Regions from separate parts of the Streptomyces sp. NPDC048650 genome, predicted to be linked through region 2. Evidence: predicted binding sites of a transcription regulator. Region 2 holds the regulator's gene; the other holds the start of a gene.
The links. Region 2 encodes HrcA, which represses chaperone genes, less so after heat shock. Its sites were predicted from a motif close to TTNGCACTCNGNNNNNCNGAGTGCNAA; they were not measured.
Positions count from the first base shown of each region.

Region 1 (11,131 bases), on a different contig from region 2:
CCAGCTCCAGTTGTCGATGTTCTTGCCGAGCTTGGCGGTCAGCTCGTAGCGGGCGTCCTTCATGGCCTCGGCGAGGAGCTGGTCGCGGTTGCGGTCGCCGGGGTGGCCGGGCCGGTCCTCGGTCTTCCACCAGGCGTTGTTCGGGTCGTCCAGGATCTTCCGGACCACTTCGTACCAGCGGTCGCCGCCGTCGGGCTGCGCCGAGTCGGCGGCCCGCTCGCCGCATTCGCGGACCAGCTTCTCGAGGTCGTCGGCGGGGCCGGTCTCGTCGGCCGGGCGGACGGTGAGGCACTGACCCTCGAGCCGCAGTTCCTTGGGCATCTTGTTGCCGAAGGCGAGCTTGAGGGTGTTGCGCCAGACGGCGTTGAAGTAGGCGGCCGCGGCGGAGTCGGGCTCCTGAGTGAAGTCCCAGCCGTCCAGCAGCTGCTGGGCGTCGCGGACGTACTTGTCCTTGATGTCGATCTTCGTCAGGTACGGGGTGAGCAGCCGGGCGATCTCGCTGCTGTTGTCCTTCTGGAAGGTCTGCATGTCGTCCGTGGAGACCTTGCCGCCGTCCTTGATCTTCGACTGGATCAGGTCGTTGATCCGCTGGCTGCGGGAGCCGTAGCCCCAGTCCTTGGTGAGGAGGTAGGGGTACTTCTCGTCGGCGACGGCCTGGTTGGCGGTGACGATGTAGCCGCGGGCGGGGTTGTACTCGTACGGCAGGGCCTGCTGGGGGACGTAGCCGGTCCAGCGGTATTTCCGGTCCCAGCCGGGCGCCGGGTAGGTGCCGTCGCCGGCGCCGCGGACCGGGATCCGGCCGGGCGCCTGGTAGCCGATGTTGCCCTTGGTGTCGGCGTAGATCAGGTTCTGCGAGGGGACCTCGAAGTGTGCGGCGGCCTTGCGGAAGCCCGTCCAGTCCTTGGCGCGGTCGAGCTCGAAGACGGCGTCCATGGACCTGCCCGGGTCCAGGGCGGTCCAGCGCAGCGAGACGGCGTAGCCGTCGCCGCGGTCCGGTGCGGCGTTGCCGACCGGGGCGTCCTTGCCGACGTCGGCCAGTTCGCCGTCGCGGTCGGAGACGATCGGTCCGTTGCCGGTGGAGCGGACGGTGATGTGGCGGCTGTCCCCGCCGGCGACCTTGATGGTCTCCTTGCGCGTGCGGAACGGGCGCTGCTTGCCGTCGTCGAGGTAGCCGTCGGCGCTGATCCTCTCCAGGTAGAGGTCGGAGACGTCGGCGCCGAGGTTGGTCATGCCCCAGGAGACGTTCTGGTTGTGACCTATGACGACACCCGGCATGCCGGAGAAGGTGAAGCCGGAGGCGTCGTAGTTGCACTTGGGGCCGGTGGTGCGGCAGTGCAGGCCCATCTGGTACCAGAGCGAGGGCATCTGGGGCGCCAGGTGCGGGTCGTTGGCCAGCAGTGGCTTTCCGGTGGTGGTGTGCGCACCGGAGACGACCCAGGAGTTCGAGCCGATGCCGTTGCCGTTGGGGCCGAGCAGTGCCGGGACCTTGTCGAGGGTCTTGGACAGCGAGGACAGCTGGGACTGCAGGCCGACGGCGGCGCTGCCGGCCGGGGTGGCATTGGCCGAGCCCTTGGGCCGGAACTTCTTCGTGGCCGGGTCGACCGAACCGCCCTCGACGATCGGCCGGTTCCGCTTGTACGGGTACGCCGGGTAGAGCTGCTTGATCTGCTCCGGCGTGAACCGGCTGGTCATCAGGGAGCGGTCGATCTCCTCCTGCATGTTGCCGCGCAGGTCCCAGGCCATCGCCTTGAGCCAGGCGACCGAGTCGACCGGCGTCCACTTCTCGGGCTTGTAGTCGTTCTGGAAGTCCAGCGCCGCGTACTCCAGGGAGAGCGCCGAGCCCTGGTGCTCCTTGAGGTAGCCGTTGACGCCGTCGGAGTATGCCCGGAGGTACTTCTTGGTACTGGGCGACAGCTTGGTGTCGTACTCCTTCTGCGCCACGTGGTGCCAGCCGAGCGTGCGCAGGAACTCGTCGCTCTTGACCTGACCCTTGCCGAACATCTCCGACAGTCGGCCGGACGTCATGTGCCGGCGGACGTCCATCTCCCAGAAGCGGTCCTGGGCCTGGACGTATCCCTGGGCGCGGAAGAGGTCCTCATCGGTGTCCGCGTAGATCTGCGGGATGCCGTTGGCGTCCCGCGAGACGTCCACCGGGTTGGTCAGACCGGGCAGTTTGAGCGAGCCGGTGGTTTCCGGGAACGAGGCCCGGACGGTACTCACGCCCCAGTACGCGCCGAAGCCGATGCCCGCCACGAGCAGCAGCACGACCGTGATGGCGACGAGGCGGCCGCGCCGCCCCTTCTTCTTTTTTGGCGCTGGGCCGGACTTGTTGGCGGGCATCTCTGTCCTTCGAGGGGCAGGGTGGGAGTGCTGGAGCAACCATAGGCGCACGGGTCCGGCGACCCCTACGCGGAGTCACTACGAGCACATCCGACTTTCAAGTAATGGTAAATTGTTAGTCTCAGTAACTAGATACGGTAAGGATCGTAGGTCCGACGGACCGCTTCCTTCCGGCTCCCGTGCGAGAAAGGACCAGCTCCTGACTGTCGACCACCTCAATCAACTCCTGCTGGTCTGCTCGCTCGTACTGCTCATCGCGGTGGCCGCGGTACGACTCTCCTCGCGCAGCGGGCTCCCCAGCCTGCTCATCTATCTGGGGATAGGCATCGCCATAGGGCAGGACGGCCTCGGCGGTGTCGTCTTCGACAACGCCGAACTGACCCAACTCCTCGGCTATACGGCCCTGGTCGTCATCCTGGCGGAGGGCGGCCTCGGCACCAAGTGGAAAGAGATCAGGCCGGCGCTGCCCCGGGCGGCGGCGCTGTCGACGGTCGGCGTCGCGGTGAGCGTGGGGGTCACCGCGGCCGGGGCGCACTATCTGGCCGGACTCGAATGGCGTCAGGCACTGCTGATCGGCGCCGTGGTCTCCTCGACGGACGCCGCCGCGGTCTTCTCCGTCCTGCGCAGCGTGCCGCTGCCCGCACGGCTGACGGGTGTCCTGGAAGCCGAGTCGGGCTTCAACGACGCCCCGGTGGTCATCCTCGTCGTCGCCTTCTCCACGGCCGGTCCGGTCGAGCACTGGTACGCCCTGATCGGCGAAATAGCCCTGGAACTGACCATCGGCGCCGCCATCGGGCTGGCCGTCGGCTGGCTCGGCGCGTACGGCATGCGGCATGTGGCGCTGCCGGCCTCCGGCCTCTATCCGATCGCCGTCATGGCCATCGCCGTCTCGGCGTACGCGGCCGGCGCCCTGGCGCACGGCTCCGGCTTCCTCGCCGTCTATCTGGCCGCGGTGATCCTGGGCAATGCCAAGCTGCCGCACACGGCGGCCACCCGCGGCTTCGCCGAAGGGCTCGGCTGGATCGGCCAGATCGGCATGTTCGTCCTGCTGGGCCTGCTGGTCACCCCGCACAACCTGCTCGACGACATAGTCCCGGCGCTGGTCATCGGCATGATCCTGACGCTGGTGGCCCGGCCGCTGTCGGTGTTCGCGAGCCTGCTGCCCTTCCGGATGCCCTGGCAGGAGAAGACCCTGCTGTCCTGGGCCGGGCTGCGCGGCGCGGTGCCGATCGTGCTCGCGACCATCCCGATGGTCACCGACATTCCGGGCAGCGACCACGTCTTCAACATCGTCTTCGTGCTCGTCGTCGTCTACACCCTCATCCAGGGCCCGACGCTGCCCTGGCTCGCCAGGCGGCTGCGGCTGGGCACCGCCGCAGGGGAGGCGGCCGACCTGGGCATCGAGTCGGCCCCGCTGGAGCGGCTGCGCGGCCATCTGCTGTCCACGTCCATCGGCCCGTCCTCCCGGATGCACGGCGTCGAGGTCGGGGAGCTGCGGATGCCGGCGGGCGCCGCGGTCACCCTGGTCGTCCGGGACGGCTCCAGCTTCGTCCCGTCGCCCACGACCGTGTTGCGGCACGGCGACGAGCTGCTGGTGGTCGCCACCGATCCGGTGCGGGACACGGCCGAGCGCCGACTGCAGGCGGTCTCCCAGGGCGGCAAGCTGGCCGGCTGGCTGGGCACGGGCGGCGGCCGGCGGCACGGCGACCATGAGGAGCGGCGGCGCCGGCAGCGGGACGCCGGCTGACGCGCCGTGCCGCGTGGCCGGGCCGCGCCGCGCCGCGCCGCCGGCCGACGGTAGGGCCCAGACGACTCCGATCCGACTCCGACCGGCCGGTATGTGCCGTATCTCTCCACGGATCCCAAGGAATTACGCGTGAAGCTCTGGTTAATCCCAGGGCTTCACGCACTCCCGCCTGTAGTATGAAGAAGCAATAAACGAACCAACTCTGCCTGAAGCAGAGCTGGCGCGACCGCTCGGCGGCCGCGGTCCACTGCCACTCGCGCAGCCACTTCCTTGGTGAGGACCACGCGGTATCACTCGGTCCTGCGCGAGAGGACAGCTCTCGGCGCGTACCCGTGACGACCTTGCGGCGGCGCGCTACCAGGCGGCAGAAAGGCCCGGCCGTGGCATCCGCGGTCAAGGACTCCCGTCCCGGTTACGGACAACTGCTGCGCACCCCTGGTGCATGGACATTCCTGCTGCCCGGCTTTCTGGCCCGGCAGCCGTTCGCGATGCTGACGATCGGCATCACCCTGCTCGTCCAGTCCACCACCGGCTCCTTCGGCACCGCGGGCGCGGTCACCGCCGCCACCGGTGTCTCAATGGCGCTGTTCGCCCCGCAGAGCGGCAAGCTCGCCGACCGCTTCGGTCAGCGCGCGGTGCTGCTTCCCGGCGTCGTGGTGCACGTCGTCGGCGTCGCGGCGCTGATCACCCTCGCCCTCGTGCACGCCCCGCTGTGGGCGCTGATCACGGTGGCGGTCCCCACCGGCGCCTCGACGCCGCAGGTCGGCCCCATGGTGCGGGCCCGCTGGGCGGCGAAGCTGGGCGGCAGCCCGCTGATGCCGACGGCCGCGGCCTTCGAGTCGGTGACCGACGAGTTCACCTTCGTCGTCGGCCCGGTGCTGGCGACCGCGCTCTGCACGGGCATCCACCCGGCCGCCGGCCTGGTCGCCGAGGCCGTGCTGTCGCTGGCGGGCGGCCTGCTGTTCGCCTCGCAGCGGCGCACCCAGCCGCCCGTCCACCGGGCGCAGGCCGACGATCTGCCGCGCGTCTCGGCGCTGTCGGTGCCCGGCGTCCGCGTCCTGATCGTCGCGTTCCTCGGCATCGGCACCGTCTTCGGCGGCATGCAGGTCTCCCTGACGGCCTTCACCGAGCACATCGGGCACCCGGGCATCAACGGCGTCCTCTACGGGATCTTCGCGGCCGGCAACATGCTCGCCGGCGTCGTCTGCGGCGCCGTCAGCTGGAAGGTCGGCCCGCGGCGGCGGCTCCTGGTGGCCTACGGGCTGCTGGCGCTCGCCACCACCCCGCTGTGGGCGGTGACCGCGGTGCCGTTGCTGGCCGCGGTCGGTCTGCTCATCGGCCTGTGCATCGCCCCGGCCCTGATCTCCGGCTACACCCTGGTCGAATCGCTGGTCCCGGCGGGCGCCCGCACCGAGGCCTTCACCTGGCTGACCGGCGCGGTCGCGCTGGGTCAGGCGGCGGCCGCCTCCTCGGCGGGCCAGCTGGCGGACCGCTTCGGCCCCAGCGCCGGCTTCCTGGTTCCGCTGGCCGGGACGGCGCTGGCCCTGACGGTGCTGCTGACGCTCCGCGGCCATCTGCGGCCGCACTCGTCGGCAGTCGTCGTCACCGGCGCCGACCGCGGCGCGACGGCCCCGGCCGACGCCGTCGAGGACCGCGAGCGGGAGCTGGCGAGCGCCTGACCGGACGTGTGGTGGGTCACCGTCCGGCGGTCACAGTGGACTGGCGGGCCGGAATACTGCACTATGGATCGTCGTTAGCACTCAATGAGTGAGAGTGCCAGGAGGAAGTCACGTGCCGACCTACCAGTACCAGTGCACCGCGTGCGGCGAGGGCCTCGAGGCGGTGCAGAAGTTCACCGACGATGCGCTCACCGAGTGCCCGGGCTGCAACGGACGCCTCAAGAAGGTGTTCTCCGCGGTCGGCATCGTCTTCAAGGGCTCCGGGTTCTACCGCAACGACAGCCGCGGCTCGTCGTCCAGCAGCAGCCCGGCGAAGACCGCCGGTGCGTCGAGCGGCTCCTCCTCGTCGGACTCGGCCGGCGGCTCGGACACCAAGTCGTCGTCCTCGACGTCCGCCGCGTCGTCCTCCTCGTCGTCCTCCTCCTCGTCCTCGACGTCTTCCTCGTCGTCCACGAGCAGCAGCTCCGCGGCCTGACCAGCGCTTCCCCGGACCCCGCCGTCTCTGACGGCGGGGTCCGCGGCATGCTGCGGCGGACCACCCCGAGGGCCGGCATCCCTGCCCCGATAGTGTGACCGGCATGGCTGACGCGGAGATTGGCGTTATCGGCGGCTCGGGGTTCTACTCCTTCCTCGACGACGTGACCGAGATCACGGTGGACACCCCTTATGGGCCGCCGAGCGACTCCCTCTTCCTGGGCGAGGTGGCCGGCCGACGCGTCGCCTTCCTCCCCCGGCACGGGCGCGGTCACCACCTCGCACCGCACCGCATCAACTACCGCGCCAACCTGTGGGCCCTGCGCTCGGTCGGCGTCCGCCAGGTCCTCGGCCCGTGCGCCGTCGGCGGCCTGCGCCCCGAGTACGGCCCGGGCACGCTGCTCGTACCCGACCAGCTCGTCGACCGCACCAAGTCCCGCGTCCAGTCGTATTTCGACGGCGAACCGCTGCCGGACGGCAGCGTCCCGAACATCGTCCACGTCGCGTTCGCCGACCCGTACTGCCCCACCGGGCGCGGGGCGGCCGTGGCGGCGGCCCGCGGGCGCAACTGGGAGCCGGTGGACGGCGGCACCCTCGTGGTCGTCGAGGGACCGCGCTTCTCCACGCGCGCGGAGTCGCGCTGGCACGCCGCGCAGGGCTGGTCGGTGGTCGGCATGACCGGCCACCCCGAGGCCGTGCTCGCCCGCGAACTGGGCCTTTGCTACACCTCGTTGACGCTCGTCACCGACCTGGACGCCGGCACCGAGAGCGGCGACGGCGTCTCGCACCAGGAGGTCCTCGAGGTGTTCGGCCAGAACGTCGGCCTGCTGCGCGAGGTCCTCTTCGACGCGGTCGCCGCCCTGCCCGCCGGCGCCGCCCGCGCTTGTGCGTGTGCGAGCGCCGTCGACGGCTGGGACCTGGGCATCGAGCTGCCGTAGCCGCTCCGACGGGTGACGGGGTTGTCCACATCGGGCGGGCTCGTCCACAGCCCTCGGCGGGATGCGCGGAATTCCGGCACGGTGGTGATCACCGGTTCCGACCTCCGCGCCCACCCGACAGGCGGTGACGACGATGCCCCGTCCCTTCCCCGAGCCCCCTCTCCCCCAGCCCCCTTTCGCGGGCCGTTCGCCCGCCGGTCCGCCCGCCGCCGGCGCCGCACCGTTCCCGTCGCCTCCGCCCCCCGAACCGCCGCTCCCGACGCCGCCGACGTGTGAAGTGCCCCACTTCGCCCCGGTACGATCCGGCGGCGGCCGATGCCGGTGGCAGCGGGCGACGCGGCGGCGGATGTGCGCGGCCGGACTGGCGATGGCCGCCGCAGCACTGGCCACCGGCGGTTCGTACGGTGCCGTACGAAGTGCGTCCGCGCCCGGATGCCTGCCGGCAGCGCTCTCCGAAGGGCGGTAGCGGTGGCACAAGATCGAGTGGCATCGCCCTCGCTCGCACGCAAAACTCTTCCGGGTGGCAGGCCGTCCCCTCGAATCAGTGCTGGCGCTCCCGCCGATCGCTGGTTCGTGTGGCCCGACTGGACATGCCTGGCCCGCCCTGTCGTAAGTTGCGGTGCTGATTGTTGCTGCACCGTCCGTACCGAGCGTGGAAAGAGGCTGTCAGGTGAGCGAGAACAAGGGCGTCCTTCAGGGATTCAGGGAATTCCTGATGCGCGGCAACGTCATCGAGCTCGCGGTCGCAGTCGTCGTCGGAGCGGCGTTCACCAACATCGTCAACGCCGTGGTCAAGGGCGTGATCAACCCGATCATCGGCGCGCTCGGTTCGCAGAACCTCGACAACTACAAGACGTGCCTCAGCGCCACCTGCCACCCGGACGGCAAGACCGGCGAATTCACCGACGGCATCTACATCCTGTGGGGCTCGGTGCTCAGCGCCGCGCTGACCTTCCTGATCACCGCCGCGGTCGTCTACTTCCTCATGATCCTTCCGATGAACAAGTGGAAGGCCCGCCAGGACGCGAAGAAGCCGGTGGACGACACTCCGGTCGACCCCACCGAGATCGAGCTGCTCACCGAGATCCGCGATGCGCTCCTCGCCCAGCGCAACGGCTCGGGTCCGCACTCCGCCGCATCGGCGGCCACCGTCATCACGCAGAAGACGCAGCAGTAGCGAGCACCACGGACCGGCCGAGCCGCCCCGCCGCCTCGCTCAGAGGTGGTGGGGCGGCTTGTCGTCGAGGAAGCGCGCGAGGTCGGCGGCGCCCCCGGAGGACGCGGGGCGCTCGCCCCAGCCGCGGTCGGTGTCGTCCGAGGACTGCTGGTCCAGCGGGTCGTCGAAGATCAGCGCGGCGGGGCGGGGCGCGGGGCGGGCCGCCTCGGCGGTATCGGGCGCGGGGGCCGGTTCGGGTGCGGGTTCACGGGTGGTGCTCACCTCTTCAGGGTACGGGGCGGAGCGCGGCCCGTGGCGGGTGCTGCGTATGCTCCGGACCATCACACGCGTGAGAAGGCCGACGGTCATGGGTGAAGGGCGTCGGCCGTGTGCGAGGGGGAGCACATGCGGATCGGAGAGCTCTCGGAGCGCACGGGGACGCCCCGGCGGCTGCTGCGCTACTACGAGGAGCAGGAGCTGATCGTCGCCGGCCGGTCGGCGAACGGCTATCGCGAGTACGACGAACGGTTCGTGGACCGCGTCCTGCAGATCAGAGGGCTGCTCGATGCCGGACTGCCGACCCGGATCATCAAGCAGATCCTGCCCTGCCTGGACCGGCCCCGGACCATCCATTTCGCCGACGCGACGCCGGAGATGCTCGCCACGCTGGAGCTCGAACGCGACCGTATGACCGAGCGCATCGCGTGCCTGGTCCGTAACCGTGATGCGGTGGCCGAGTACCTCGACGTGGTGCGCGGCACCACGCGCCCGGACGCCGCCGGTGAGGTGGCGGCCGCGACCTGAGCGGCCCGGGTGACTGCGCTCCGGGGCCTACGTCGCGTCGAGCGCCTCGTGCCACCAGCGGTCGCGGCCAGGGGTCCAGGACACCGGGCGCGCGCAGCGGTTGACCACCAGGACCGTACGACTCTGTCCGCCGACCGCCCCGCCCCGCGCCAGCGCATGGTCGAGCACCGCCTTCACCGGTCGTATCGCACCGTCCCAGAAGGCCGCGTCCGCCGTGATCAGGACCCGGGCCCCCGACTCCCGGGTTCGCGCGACCAGTTCGGGCACCGTGAGCGAGACGGGGAGCGTGGTGCGTAACGCGTCCAGACGGCCGCAGGCGATGGTGGCGATCACCGATTCGGGCACCAGCGGCAGATGGACGGCCACCTGATCACCGGCCCGCACTCCGAGCCGGGAGAGGGCGGCCGCGGCCCGGTCGGCCTGTTCGAGGAGCATGCCGTGCGTGAGCTCTTCCATCCGGCCTGGCTCACCGCTCCAGGTGAGGGCGATCCGCGACGCCTGCGGCTCTTGTATTTCCCGGGCGTCATCTACATGCTCTGAAGTCACAGGGCGCAACATGCAGTTCAGGATGATGATGAGCGATCAACGATCGCTGAACGTCTCCTGTACAGCGTCCCCGAGCCGGCTGCGCGCCGGCCTTCTCGCACCTGCCGCCGCCTTCCTGCGGCCGCCCGGGCCTTTCTGCCCCGCTTCCGGTGCCGACAATCCCTCCCTCCGTACGCCCGTCGTTCCGTGACGTCCGCACCCGCCGTCGTCCGCCTGTCGGCCTGCCGGTCTGCCCGCCCGTTTGCCCGCCCGACCGCCCGACCGTCCGTCGTCCGTCGTCCGTCGTCCGTACGAGAGGCACCCATGCCCACCCGCATGCCCGTCCCGGCGCCCGGCTCGAAGCCCGGCCCATTGCCCGGCCCACTGCCCGGCCGCGCATCCCTGGTGCGCGAGCCCGCCGTGGTCGCCGTCGCCCTGGGCGTCTTCTGCGTCCAGTTGGACTCCTTCGCGCTGAATCCGGCGCTGCCCGTCGTCCGCTCGGCCCTGCACGGCTCGGCGGGGGCGATGCCGTGGGTGGTCAGTGGCTATCTCCTCGCCGCCGGTTCGCTGATGCCGGCCGCCGGGCGTCTCGGCGACCTCCTTGGCCGTCGCCGGATGCTGGTCCTCGGGCTGGCCCTCTTCGGCGGCGGCTCCGCACTGTGTGCGCTCGCACCGTCGGTCCCCCTTCTGGTGGCGGCGCGCGTCGTCCAGGGCGCCGGCGGGGCGTTGATCATGCCCGTCGGGCTGGCGCTGCTCACCCGTGCCGTGGCCCCGGAGCGCCGCCGGCGGGCGACCGGACTGGCGCTGGGGCTGGGCGGAGTGGGCACCGTGGGCGGCCCGTTCCTCGGCGGTGTGCTCGTCCAGGGCCTCTCCTGGCGGGCCGTCTTCTGGGTCACGGTGCCGCTCGCCGCGGCCGCGGCCGGGTACGCCGGGCGGGCCGCCGAGTCCCGCGCCCCGGCCACCGGCCGCCCGCTCGATGCCGCCGGCGTGGTCACCGTGACGGCCGCGCCCGCTTGTCTGGCCCTCTGGCTGCAGCACCCCGCCTCCTGGGGGTGGGCGGCCGGTGCGCTGCTGCTCGGCGCCGCCTTCGTCCGGGCCGAGCGCCGCTCACCCGGCCCCCTGGTGGACCTGGGGCTCTTCCGCAACCGGCGCTATGTGGTGCTGACGGCGGCGGGGGCGGTGGCCAATGCGGCGACCGTGGCGCTGCTGTACGCCGTGCCGCCGGCGCTCCAGCAGGCGCAGGGGCGGTCGGCGTCGGGTGCGGGGGTGGCGTTTCTCGCGCCGGCCGCCGCGCTGGCGGTCGGCGGTCCGCTGGCCGGACGCGTGCGGGCGGCGGTCACGGTGCCGGTGACGGCGGTCTGTCTGGCCGTCGCCGCGTTCGCCCTGGCGGCCGCCGGACGCGCCACCGGGACGCCCGTCCTCCTGGTGGCGGCGACCGGGGCCGCGGCGGCGCTGGGGGTGGCGGGCG
Region 1 is NZ_JBICVM010000007.1:412,611-423,741, reverse strand. Features, by position in the region: gene ACGFML_RS22440 (penicillin acylase family protein) at 1-2,340, opposite strand, end outside; gene ACGFML_RS22435 (potassium/proton antiporter) at 2,540-4,087, shown strand; gene ACGFML_RS22430 (MFS transporter) at 4,468-5,766, shown strand; gene ACGFML_RS22425 (FmdB family zinc ribbon protein) at 5,879-6,241, shown strand; gene ACGFML_RS22420 (S-methyl-5'-thioadenosine phosphorylase) at 6,345-7,178, shown strand; gene mscL (large conductance mechanosensitive channel protein MscL) at 7,849-8,355, shown strand; gene ACGFML_RS22410 (hypothetical protein) at 8,395-8,616, opposite strand; gene ACGFML_RS22405 (MerR family transcriptional regulator) at 8,740-9,138, shown strand; gene ACGFML_RS22400 (AMP-binding protein) at 9,166-9,594, opposite strand; gene ACGFML_RS22395 (MFS transporter) at 9,988-11,131, shown strand, end outside.
Region 1: a site for HrcA is predicted at 5,841-5,867, ahead of ACGFML_RS22425 (FmdB family zinc ribbon protein). Genes of this name have one in related genera too.

Region 2 (11,131 bases):
GTTCGGGTACCCCGTTCCGCTGGACCACCTCGGCTTCGAGCTGGCTGCCGCCGGATTCCCGCTGTCGTCCCCGGTCACGGGCAGCCGGTAACGAAGTCGATCAACTCCTCCACCCGCCCGAGGAGTTGCGGCTCCAGGTCCTTGTAGGACCGCACGCAGCCCAGGATCCGCTGCCACGCCGCCCCCGTGTTCTCCGGCCAGCCCAGCGCCCGGCACACCCCCGTCTTCCAGTCCTGCCCGCGCGGGACGCGCGGCCACGCCGCGATGCCCACCGACGACGGTTTCACCGCCTCCCACACGTCGATGTACGGGTGGCCCACCACCAGCGCATGCTCCCCGGTCACCTCGGCCGCGATCCGGGACTCCTTCGAGCCGGGCACCAGATGGTCCACCAGGACGCCGAGGCGAGCATCCGGGCCGGGGGAGAAGCCGCGCACGATCGCCGGCAGGTCGTCGATGCCCTCCAGGTACTCCACGACCACGCCCTCGATGCGCAGGTCGTCGCCCCACACCCGCTCGACCAGCTCCGCGTCGTGCCGCCCCTCCACGTAGATGCGCCCGGCGCGGGCGACCCGGGCGCGGGCGCCGGGCACGGCGAGCGAGCCGGACGCGGTACGGGCCGGACCGGCCGGCGCCGGGCCGCTCTGCGGGCGGACGAGGGTGACGACGCGGCCCTCCAGGAGGAAGCCGCGCGGCGCCATCGGGAAGACCCGGTGCTTGCCGAAGCGGTCCTCCAGGGTGACCACCGGGCCCTCGGCCGACTTCTCGCAGCGGATCACGGCGCCGCAGAAGCCGGTGGTGACCTCTTCGACGACGAGGTCGGGATCGGCCGGTACTTCGGGGGCCGGGCGCTGCTTCTTCCAGGGCGGGGTGAGGTCGGGGCCGTACTGCTTGCTGCGCATGGGTCCGGTTCTCTCGTGGCGTCGGTAGTGGGGCGGGTGGTCAGGGGGACGGCGGCGTGCCGAAGCGAACGGTGAGGGCGTCGCGCTGCGCCCGTACGAAGGCCGCGTCCACGGTGGCGCCGTGCCCCGGTACGTACACCGCCTCCTCGCCGCCGAGGGACAGCAGGCGGTCCAGGGCCGCCGGCCACTGCTGGGGCATCGCGTCCAGTCCGGCGCTCGGCTCGCCGGACTCCTCGACCAGGTCGCCGCAGAAGACGATCTCGCGGGCGCCGCCCCGGCCCGGTACGAGGACGGCCAGATCGTGGGCGGTGTGCCCGGGGCCGACATTGGCGAGCAGGACCTGCCGGTCGCCGAGGTCGACGGTCAGTTCGCCGTGCACGTGATGGTGCGGGCCGACCAGGAGGTCGGCGGCCTCCGCGGCGGCCTCCCGGCCGACGCCGTGCCGTACCGCGTCCCGCCGCAGCTCGTCCCCCTCGCGCCGCAGCAGATCGGCGAGTCCCGCGGCGCCGAACACCTCGACGCCGGAGAAGGCGGCGGTGCCCAGCACATGATCGAAATGCGGGTGGGTGAGCGCGACATGCGTCACTTCCCGGCCCAGCACGCCGCGGATGGCGCGGCGCAGATCGGCGCCGTCGCGCAGGGTCGCGCCGGTGTCGACGATCATCACCCCGGTCGATCCGGCGATCACGCCGACGGTCTCGTCCCAGCCCGGCATCCGGCGTCGGGCGACTCCGTCACCGAGCCGTTCCCACCCGGCCTCTTCCCAAGCACTGTGCATACCGAGACGCTAGCTCCCTCGCGATAGCGTTGCCCGGCAGACCGGCCAGAACGGTCGATCACAGTCATCGGACGGCCGTTCATCGCGGCCGCCCTTGCCGGAGCTGTGCTACCCGGCCGTACACTGGGCTTCCGGGTCTGGCACTCGGCCCGCGTGAGTGCCAGGAGTGACGAGACGGCGACGCAGCAGGACTGGAGGTGCGCACCATGCTCAGTGAACGCAGGCTCGAAGTACTGCGTGCCATCGTCCAGGACTATGTCGGGACGGAGGAGCCGGTCGGCTCCAAGGCCCTCACCGAGCGCCACCAGCTGGGCGTCTCCCCGGCCACGGTCCGCAACGACATGGCGGCCCTGGAGGACGAGGGGTTCATCGCGCAGCCGCACACCAGCGCCGGGCGGATCCCCACGGACAAGGGCTACCGCCTCTTCGTCGACAAGCTGGCCGGCGTCAAGCCGCTGTCCTCCCCGGAGCGGCGGGCCATCCAGAACTTCCTCGACGGCGCCGTCGACCTCGATGACGTCGTCGGCCGCACGGTCCGGCTGCTGGCGCAGCTCACCCGCCAGGTGGCGGTCGTGCAGTACCCGTCGCTGACCCGTTCCACGGTCCGCCATGTCGAGCTGCTGTCGCTGGCCCCGGCCCGGCTGATGCTCGTACTGATCACGGACACCGGGCGCGTCGAGCAGCGGCTGATCGACTGCCCGGCGCCGTTCGGTGAGACGTCGCTGGCGGATCTGCGGGCGCGGCTCAACAGCCGGGTCGTGGGGCGCCGGTTCGCGGATGTGCCGAAGTTGGTGCAGGATCTCCCGGAGTCCTTCGAGCAGGACGACCGCGGCACGGTCTCGACAGTGCTGTCGGTACTGCTGGAAACTCTGGTGGAGGAGACCGAAGAGCGGTTGATGATCGGCGGCACCGCCAATCTCACGCGCTTCGGGCACGATTTCCCCCTGACCATCCGGCCGGTGCTGGAGGCCCTCGAGGAGCATGTGGTGATGCTCAAGCTGCTCGGAGAGGCCAAGGACTCGGGCATGACCGTACGTATCGGGCATGAGAATGCTCATGAAGGCCTGGCGTCCACATCGGTCGTCACGGTCGGCTACGGTTCGGGCGACGAGGCAGTCGCCAAACTCGGCGTGGTCGGACCGACCCGCATGGACTACCCCGGAACGATGGGAGCGGTACGCGCAGTGGCACGTTACGTCGGACAAATCCTCGCGGAGTCGTAAAAGTGGCCACGGACTACTACTCGGTCCTCGGCGTCAGCCGTGACGCCTCGCAGGACCAGATCAAGAAGGCCTTCCGCCGGCTGGCGCGCGAGCTGCACCCGGACGTGAACCCGGACCCGAAGACCCAGGAGCGGTTCAAGGAGATCAACGCCGCTTACGAGGTGCTGTCGGACCCGCAGAAGAAGCAGGTCTACGACCTCGGCGGCGACCCCCTCTCGCAGGCGGGCGGCGGCGGTGGCGCGGGCGGCTTCGGCGGCGCGGGCTTCGGCAACTTCTCCGACATCATGGACGCGTTCTTCGGCACCGCCTCGCAGCGCGGGCCGCGTTCGCGCACCCGCCGCGGCCAGGACGCCATGATCCGGCTCGACATCGAGCTGGGCGAAGCGGCCTTCGGCACGACCAAGGACATCCAGGTCGACACAGCCGTGGTCTGCACGACCTGCAGCGGTGAGGGTGCGGCGCCCGGCACCTCCGCCCAGACCTGCGACATGTGCCGCGGCCGCGGTGAGGTCTCCCAGGTCACCCGGTCCTTCCTCGGCCAGGTCATGACGTCGCGGCCGTGCCCGCAGTGCCAGGGCTTCGGCACGGTCGTGCCGACGCCGTGCCACGAGTGCGCGGGCGACGGCCGCATCCGCTCCCGCCGCACCCTGACCGTCAAGATCCCGGCCGGTGTCGACAACGGCACCCGGATCCAGCTGGCGGGCGAGGGCGAGGTGGGCCCCGGCGGCGGCCCGGCCGGTGACCTCTACGTCGAGATCCACGAGGTGGCGCACTCGGTCTTCCAGCGGCGCGGCGACGATCTGCACTGCACGGTCACCATCCCGATGACGGCGGCGGCGCTGGGCACGAAATGCCCGCTGGAGACCCTCGACGGAGTCGAGGAGATCGATGTCCGGCCCGGCACGCAGTCCGGCCAGTCGATCCCGCTGCACCAGCGCGGTGTGACGCATCTGCGCGGTGGCGGCCGCGGCGACCTGATCGTCCACGTCGAGGTGCAGACCCCCTCCAAGCTCGACCCCGAGCAGGAGGAGCTGCTGCGGCGGCTGTCCAAGCTGCGCGGCGAGGAGCGGCCCACCGGGCAGTTTCAGCCGGGACAGCAGGGGCTGTTCTCGCGGTTGAAGGACGCGTTCAACGGGCGGTAGACGCCCGGGAGCCGCAGCGGGTGACACCCGCTGCGTGCTCCGGCCCCGGTTCGGGGCGTGGCGGTGGGCGTGACACGATGTGGTCATGCCCACCGCGCTGACCGATCTCTGCCGCTACCCGATCGTGCAGGCCCCGATGGCGGGCGGCGCCGCCCGCCCGGAGCTCGCCGCCGCCGTCAGTGAGGCCGGCGGCCTCGGCTTCCTCGCCGCCGGTTACAAAACCGCCGACGGCATGTACCAGGAGATCAAACAGCTGCGCGGGCTGACCGGCCGCCCCTTCGGCGTCAACCTCTTCATGCCGCAGCCCAGCCTCGCCGATGCGGCCCCCGTCGAGGTCTACCGCGAGCAACTCGCGGGCGAAGCGACCTGGTACGAGAGCCCGATCGCCGAACTCGACCCCTACGGCGGCGCCGACGACGGCTACGAAGCCAAGCTGGCCATCCTGCGCGAGGACCCGGTCCCGGTCGTCTCCTTCGCCTTCGGCTGCCCCTCCCGCGCCGTGTTCGACGGCTTCGCCGAGGTCGGTACGTACACCATCGTGACGGTCACCACCGCGGCCGAGGCGCAGGCCGCGCAGTGGTCGGGCGCGGACGCGGTCTGCGTCCAGGGCATAGAGGCGGGCGGCCACCAGAGCACCCACCGCGACGACCCACAGGCCGACGGGACCGGCGCCGGCGTCGGGCTCCTCTCCCTGCTGGCCCAGGTCCACGAGGCCGTGCAGATCCCGATCATCGCCGCGGGCGGACTGATGCGTGGCTCGCAGATCGCCGCCGTACTGGCCGTGGGTGCCTCGATGGCGCAGCTCGGCACGGCCTTCCTGGTCACGCCGGAGTCGGGCGCCAACACCCTGCACAAGCAGGCCATGACCAACCCGCTGTTCACCCGCACCGAGCTGACCCGGGCGTTCTCCGGGCGTCCGGCCCGCGGCCTGGTCAACCGTTTCCTGCGCGAGCACGGCCCGTACGCCCCGGCCGCCTACCCCGCCGTCCACCACCTCACCTCCGGGCTGCGCAAGGCCGCGGCGAAGGCGGGCGACGCGCAGGGTATGGCGCTGTGGGCCGGACAGGGCCACCGGATGGCGCGCGAGCTGCCGGCCGGGCAGCTGGTGGAGGTGCTGTCGGCCGAACTCGACGTCGCACGCTCCGCGTTGAACCTCCCCGCAGGCGGTAGCGCGTCATGACCGCCCCCGTCTTCCTCGTCGACTCGATGGCGGACGTACGGGCCGGCGGCTCGCTGACCCTGGACGGCCCCGAGGGCCGGCACGCGGTGTCGGTGCGGCGGCTGCGGGTGGGCGAGGACATCGTGCTGACGGACGGCGCCGGCTCCGGCGCCGAGGGCACGGTCGCCGCGGTCGAGGGCAAGGACCGGCTGACCGTCACGGTGACGGACGTCCGCACCGAGGCCCCTCCGACGCCCACCCTCACCGTCGTCCAGGCGCTGCCCAAGGGCGACCGGGGCGAACTGGCCGTCGAGACGATGACCGAGACCGGCGTGGACGCCGTCGTGCCCTGGCAGGCGGCGCGCTGCATCACCCAGTGGAAGGGCGAGCGGGCCGCCAAGTCGCTGGCCAAGTGGCGCGCCACGGCCCGCGAAGCCGGCAAGCAGTCGCGCCGGCTCACCTTTCCCCGGGTCGCCGACCCGCTGACGACCCAGCAGGTGGCCGCCCTCCTCGCGGACGCCGCCTTCGCCGCCGTCCTCCACGAGGAGGGCAGCGCCCCCCTGGCCACCGCCGAACTCCCCACCGAGGGTTCGATCGTGCTCGTCGTCGGCCCCGAAGGCGGCGTGTCCCCCGAGGAGTTGGCGGCCTTCGCCGAGGCCGGTGCGCGGCCCTACCGCCTCGGTGCGACCGTGCTGCGCACCTCCACCGCCGGTACGGCCGCGACGGCGCTGCTGCTGGGTCGTACCGGACGCTGGAGCTGACCGCTCGCCCCGGGCCGCCGCTCCGGCGGTGGCCATCGGCTCGGTGACGGTGCCGGCGCCACGTCGTCGCTACCGGGTGGGTCCCGCCGGCCCCCTCACGGACAGCGCCGGGGCGCGCGGATTCAGGGGTGCACGCGGGCCACCGACCCTGCTGTCGCGACGAGTTCGGGCAGCGCGCCGGTGAACGTCGGCAGCAGTTGCAGACAGACGGCCCATGCCTCGACGTTCGCGGCCAGATGCTCCCGGGTGAGGGCCTCGGCGCGCGCCCGCACCGGCTCCCAGGCCGGGGCGCCGGCCTTCTCGCGGGCATACCGGCGCAGACAGCCGAGGGCCGCCGACGCGGGCGCCCCGTGGGTCAGGAGGTCGTCCGGGGCGAGCTTCCCGCACCGCAGCGCCCGGCCGATCCAGTCCGCTCCGTACTCGGGAACGGCAGCCAGGGCCGCCACCAGCAGTTCACGGGGGCAGTCCGGACGGTCCACCAGGGCCTCCGGAAGGCCGTCCGGGAGGGTGCCGGCGCCGAGTGCCGCCACGAGCGCGGGCCAGGGCGGCTCCATGCCCTCGGCGAGGAGGCGGTGCACCCGCTCCGCGGGGGTGCCGGCCGCATGGGCCAGAAAGGCCAGCAGCCGCTCCGGGGACTCTTCCTCGGCCAGCCGGGCCCGCAGCCGCGCCGGCCCGTCCGGGGCGTCGAGCAGCTGCTCGGTGTGCCGCCGCAGCAGCGCCGGGAGCCGGTCCATGGCCAGGACCTCCCGGACGGCGTCCGGGCCGCCGCGCTCCCACACGGCGGTCAGCAGCCGGAGCCGGGCGGCCGGCACATGGAGCCGCAGCCGACCGACGATCGTGCGGGCCACGCCGGTGTCGCCGGACTCCAGGCCGGCTGTCAGGCGGTCGCGGTGGTGGCTGACGCTGGTCTCCTCCAGGACGGCCAGCAGCTCGTCCGCTACGGGGCGGGTGCCGCCGCCGCGCAGCCGCCCGGCGAGCAGCCGCTCGCGCTCGCCCCGGGGGAGATCGGCGCAACGGAACAGCTGGGCGTCCACCGCCGGTTCGTCGAGATCGAGGAGGTGGGCCAGCTTCTCCTCGCACAGCTCGTCCGTGGCGGCCATCGCCACCTGCGCGGACAGGCCGTGCGCGGCGACGACGGCGTCGCGGACCGCCGGGGTGGGGTTGCCGTAGACGAGGAGGTGCTGGACGGCCCGCGCGTCCAGGTGCGGGACGACGGCGCTCTGCGCCTCCTCGGTGGCGCACTGGAACATGCCGAGGAACGCCGGCCGCGAGGAGTCCGACCGGACGGCCGGGAACTCCGCCTCCAGCGGCCGCGGCCAGCTGGTGTGGCGCTTCCTGCGGCCGGACGGCACGGCGGCGTCCGCGATCAGCTCGGCGACGGTGCCCCGGGCGCGGCCCGTCCGGGCGTAGCACGTCAGCCAGTTGACGGGGTCCGTGCCGAGTGGTGTGAGCAGCGCGGCGAGGGCCTTGCGGGTCGGTTCGTGGTCGTAGGGCAGGGTGTCCAGCACATACGCCGCCGGCCGCACCTCGGTCAGCACCCGCTCCACCGGCAGCCAGCCCTCGCGGATGCCGCGTCCGAGGGTGTGGTGGAGGATCATCCAGGTGGGGTCCGCGTCGGGGCCGGCGAGGGTGTCGAAGGGCAGTTCGGCGGCCCACCGGGCGGTGCCGCCGGGGTCGGCGCGGAAGCTCTCCCGCACCAGGGCGGCGGGGCAGCCCTCCCACTGGGCGAGCCGGAGCAGCCGACCGCCCGGGCGGAAGGTTGATCCGCGGCGGGTCTCGCTGTCGAAGGGGAGGCGCTCGTGCTCGCGCAGGATCAGCTCCCAGTCGAGACCCGCGGGCTTCACGGTGGGGTCCTTCCCGAGCCGGAGCGCGATCAGGGCACGTAGCTGCTCCGGGTCGGTCCACTCCCCGGCGGGCCGCCGCTCACGCAGGAAGGCCGCGGTGTCGGGTGCCTCCAGGGCCGCGTGCAACACGCCCGGCAGCCACGGGTGTCCGAGCCGGGCGTGCCGCGGCAGCCGCGGTATGCCGCCGGCCAGCGCCTCGATCCCCTCGGCGCCGGTCAGTTCCGCGAGGGTGCGGCAGGCGTCCAGGACCACGGGCGGCGGCAGGAACGGGCCCAGGGCGACCAGCGACTGGGCGATCAGACCGGGGAACGGGCCGGTCAGGGCGAGGACCAGCTCGACCTCCGTGGCCTCCTCGCCGAGCACCGCGACCAGGCTGTCCTCCCCGTCGTCCCAGGCCGGGTCCGCGGGGTCGGCGGCGCGGAAGACGGCCGGCAGCAGGCCGGGGAGGCGGTGCATCGCGCGGACCCTGACGTCGTCGTCCGGGCGGAATTGGGCGCTCCACAGGGCCCGCGCGAGGACCGGATCGCCGGTCGAGGCTGCCGCCAGGAGGAATTCCCCGGCGTCCGTGGCAAGCGCCGCCCGCAGCGCCGCGGGCTCCGGGCCGGTCAGCCGCACCACCAGCTCCTGGGAGAGCCCGAACCGATCGGCGAGGGCGGCCAGTAGCTCGGGGCGCAGTCGCTCGGTGAGCGCGTCGGCGGCGGCCGGTTCGGCGAGGCTCAGCGCGAGGCAGAGCGCGGAGCGGGAGCTGTCGGTCACGGGGGCGGTCCCTTCGGGGCGTGTGCGGCGCACGGCCGGCGATGTGCAACGCCGGTACGCGAACGATCGTGGCACGCCCCACTGACAGTGCCCGCCCACAGCGCGGCGGTGCGCCGCCCGGCCCTCAGGAGCCGCGCGGCGCACCGCCGTTCACGCCGGCCGACCGAAGGTCAGACCAGCTCGGCCTTGAGCGAGATGTCCTTGACCCCCGCCAGCGCCTGGCTCACCGGGCAGTTGGCCTTGGCGTCCTGGGCGGCTGCCTGGAAGTCCTCCTCGGACAGGCCGGGGACGCTGGCCCGGACGTTCAGGACGATGGAGGTGATGCCCTCGCCCGGCTGGAAGGTGACGTCGGCCTGGGTGTCCACCGCCGTGACGGTGTAGCCCTTGCCCGCCAGGCCGTGCGAGAACGCCATGGAGTAGCAGGCGGAGTGGGCCGCCGCGATCAGCTCCTCGGGGCTGGTGACGCCGTTGGGCTGCTCCGCGCGGGCGGGCCAGTTCACGTCGTACGTACCGACCTTGGAGGAGTCGAGGGCGACGGAACCCTTGCCCTCCAGGAGGTTGCCTTCCCAGTGGGTCTTGGCGGTGCGCGTGGTTGCCATGGTGGATAACTCCTGGTTGTGGGCGATAAGAGGTCTGCCGGGCCAGCTTAGTGATCCGCGGGCCCCGCGGCCGGGTGAACGGGCCGCAGCCCGGTAGCATCCGAGGCCGTACGCACCGTGCGTACGGCGGGCGCGTACGGCGTCCGCCGCGTGAACCGTGAGGAGCCCACCGGTGGCGGGAGAACCGCAGGCCGACTGCCTGTTCTGCAAGATCGTCGCAGGGGAGGTGCCGGCGACCATCGTCCGGGAGACCGCGACCACCGTCGCCTTCCGTGACATCAACCCCCAGGCCCCGACCCACATCCTGGTGATCCCCAAGGTCCACTACCCCAATGCCAAGGAGCTCGCCGCCGCGGAGCCGGCCATCGCCGGCGACGTGCTGCACGAGGCGGGGATCGTGGCGGCCGAGGAGAAGGTCGACGAGACCGGCTACCGCATCGTCTTCAACACCGGACCCGGTGCCGGCCAGACCGTCTTCCACGCCCATGCGCACCTGCTGGGCGGCCGCGACCTCCAGCGCCTGGTCTGACGGAACCGAGGATCCGAGTTGTCCCCACGTGAACTGGTCGTCCTCGGCACGGCCAGCCAGGTCCCCACCCGGCACCGCAATCACAACGGCTATCTGCTGCGGTGGGACGGCCAGGGGGTGCTCTTCGACCCCGGTGAGGGCACCCAACGCCAGATGCTGCGGGCCGGGGTCGCCGCGCACGACCTCAACCGGATCTGCGTCACGCACTTCCACGGCGACCACTCGCTGGGCCTGGCCGGGGTGATCCAGCGGATCAACCTGGACCGGGTGCCGCACCCCGTCACCGCGCACTATCCGGCCGGCGGCCAGCACTTCTTCGACCGGCTCCGGCACGCCACGGCCTACCGCGAGACGGTCCGCCTCAAGGAGCGCCCGGTGGCCGCCGACGGCGAACTGGACCGCACGAAGTCGTACGTCCTCGAGGCGCACCGCCTCTCCCACCCCGTCGAGTCCTACGGCTACCGCCTGGTGGAGCCGGACACCCGGCGGATGCTGCCCGACCGGCTGGCCGCGCACGGCATCGCCGGCCCCGACGTCGGCCGGTTGCAGCGCATGGGCGAGCTCGACGGCGTCCGCCTCGACGAGGTCAGCGAGGAGCGTCCGGGGCAGAAGTTCGCCTTCGTGATGGACACCCGGCTGTGCGACGGCGTGTACGCGCTCGCGGCGGGGGTGGACATGCTCGTCATCGAGTCGACCTTCCTGGACGAGGATCGCCAGCTGGCCGTGGAGCACGGGCACCTGACGGCCGGGCAGGCAGCCGGCGTGGCCGCCGAGGCCGGGGTGCGCCATCTGGTCCTGACCCATTTCTCGCAGCGCTACTCCGACCCCGGGGAGTTCGAGCGGCAGGCACGCGCGGCCGGGTTCGACGGCGAACTCACCGTCGCCCAGGACCTGATGCGCGTGCCGCTCCCCAAGCGGCGCTGAGTCCGCCCGCGCCTGCGGCGGGGCGGACCGTCCACGCCTACGGCAGGTAGTACATCGGGTTCGGCAGTTTGAACGTGCGCTTGCCAGCGCCGCCCTGGAGGTCGCTGTACTGGTCGCCGAAGTTGGCGACGACGGTGTAGCCGAGCGACTCGATGTGCTTGCGCGTCCCCGACTTGTACTCGACGGTCGAGCACGTCGAGCCGCAGGGCAGGTACGGGGGCGGGTGCTCGGTGTTCTTCAGGAAGACGTGCCCGCGGTCGAGCGGTACCCGGTAGCCGACGTTCTTGAGGTTGCGCACGCTCCACTTGCGCTGCGCCTCTTTGCGGCCGGTGAGGAAGAAGACCTCGGCGCCCTTGTCGTGGGCCCAGTCGACGAGCCGGTTCATCCCGAAGACCGGGTCCATGTCGGTGCCTGCGAGGTACTTGTCCTGGCTCTCCGGGGTGAAGTGGAAGCCGACCTGGAGCTCGTAGTTGTACGTGAGCAGGGTGGTGTCGTCCATGTCCAGGACGATGGC
Region 2 is NZ_JBICVM010000003.1:463,417-474,547, forward strand. Features, by position in the region: gene ACGFML_RS11350 (DUF3097 domain-containing protein) at 75-902, opposite strand; gene ACGFML_RS11355 (MBL fold metallo-hydrolase) at 943-1,680, opposite strand; gene hrcA (heat-inducible transcriptional repressor HrcA) at 1,887-2,903, shown strand; gene dnaJ (molecular chaperone DnaJ) at 2,906-4,045, shown strand; gene ACGFML_RS11370 (nitronate monooxygenase) at 4,131-5,225, shown strand; gene ACGFML_RS11375 (16S rRNA (uracil(1498)-N(3))-methyltransferase) at 5,222-5,965, shown strand; gene ACGFML_RS11380 (hypothetical protein) at 6,088-8,565, opposite strand; gene ACGFML_RS11385 (OsmC family protein) at 8,736-9,164, opposite strand; gene ACGFML_RS11390 (histidine triad nucleotide-binding protein) at 9,337-9,693, shown strand; gene ACGFML_RS11395 (ribonuclease Z) at 9,712-10,617, shown strand; gene ACGFML_RS11400 (HAD family acid phosphatase) at 10,655-11,131, opposite strand, start outside.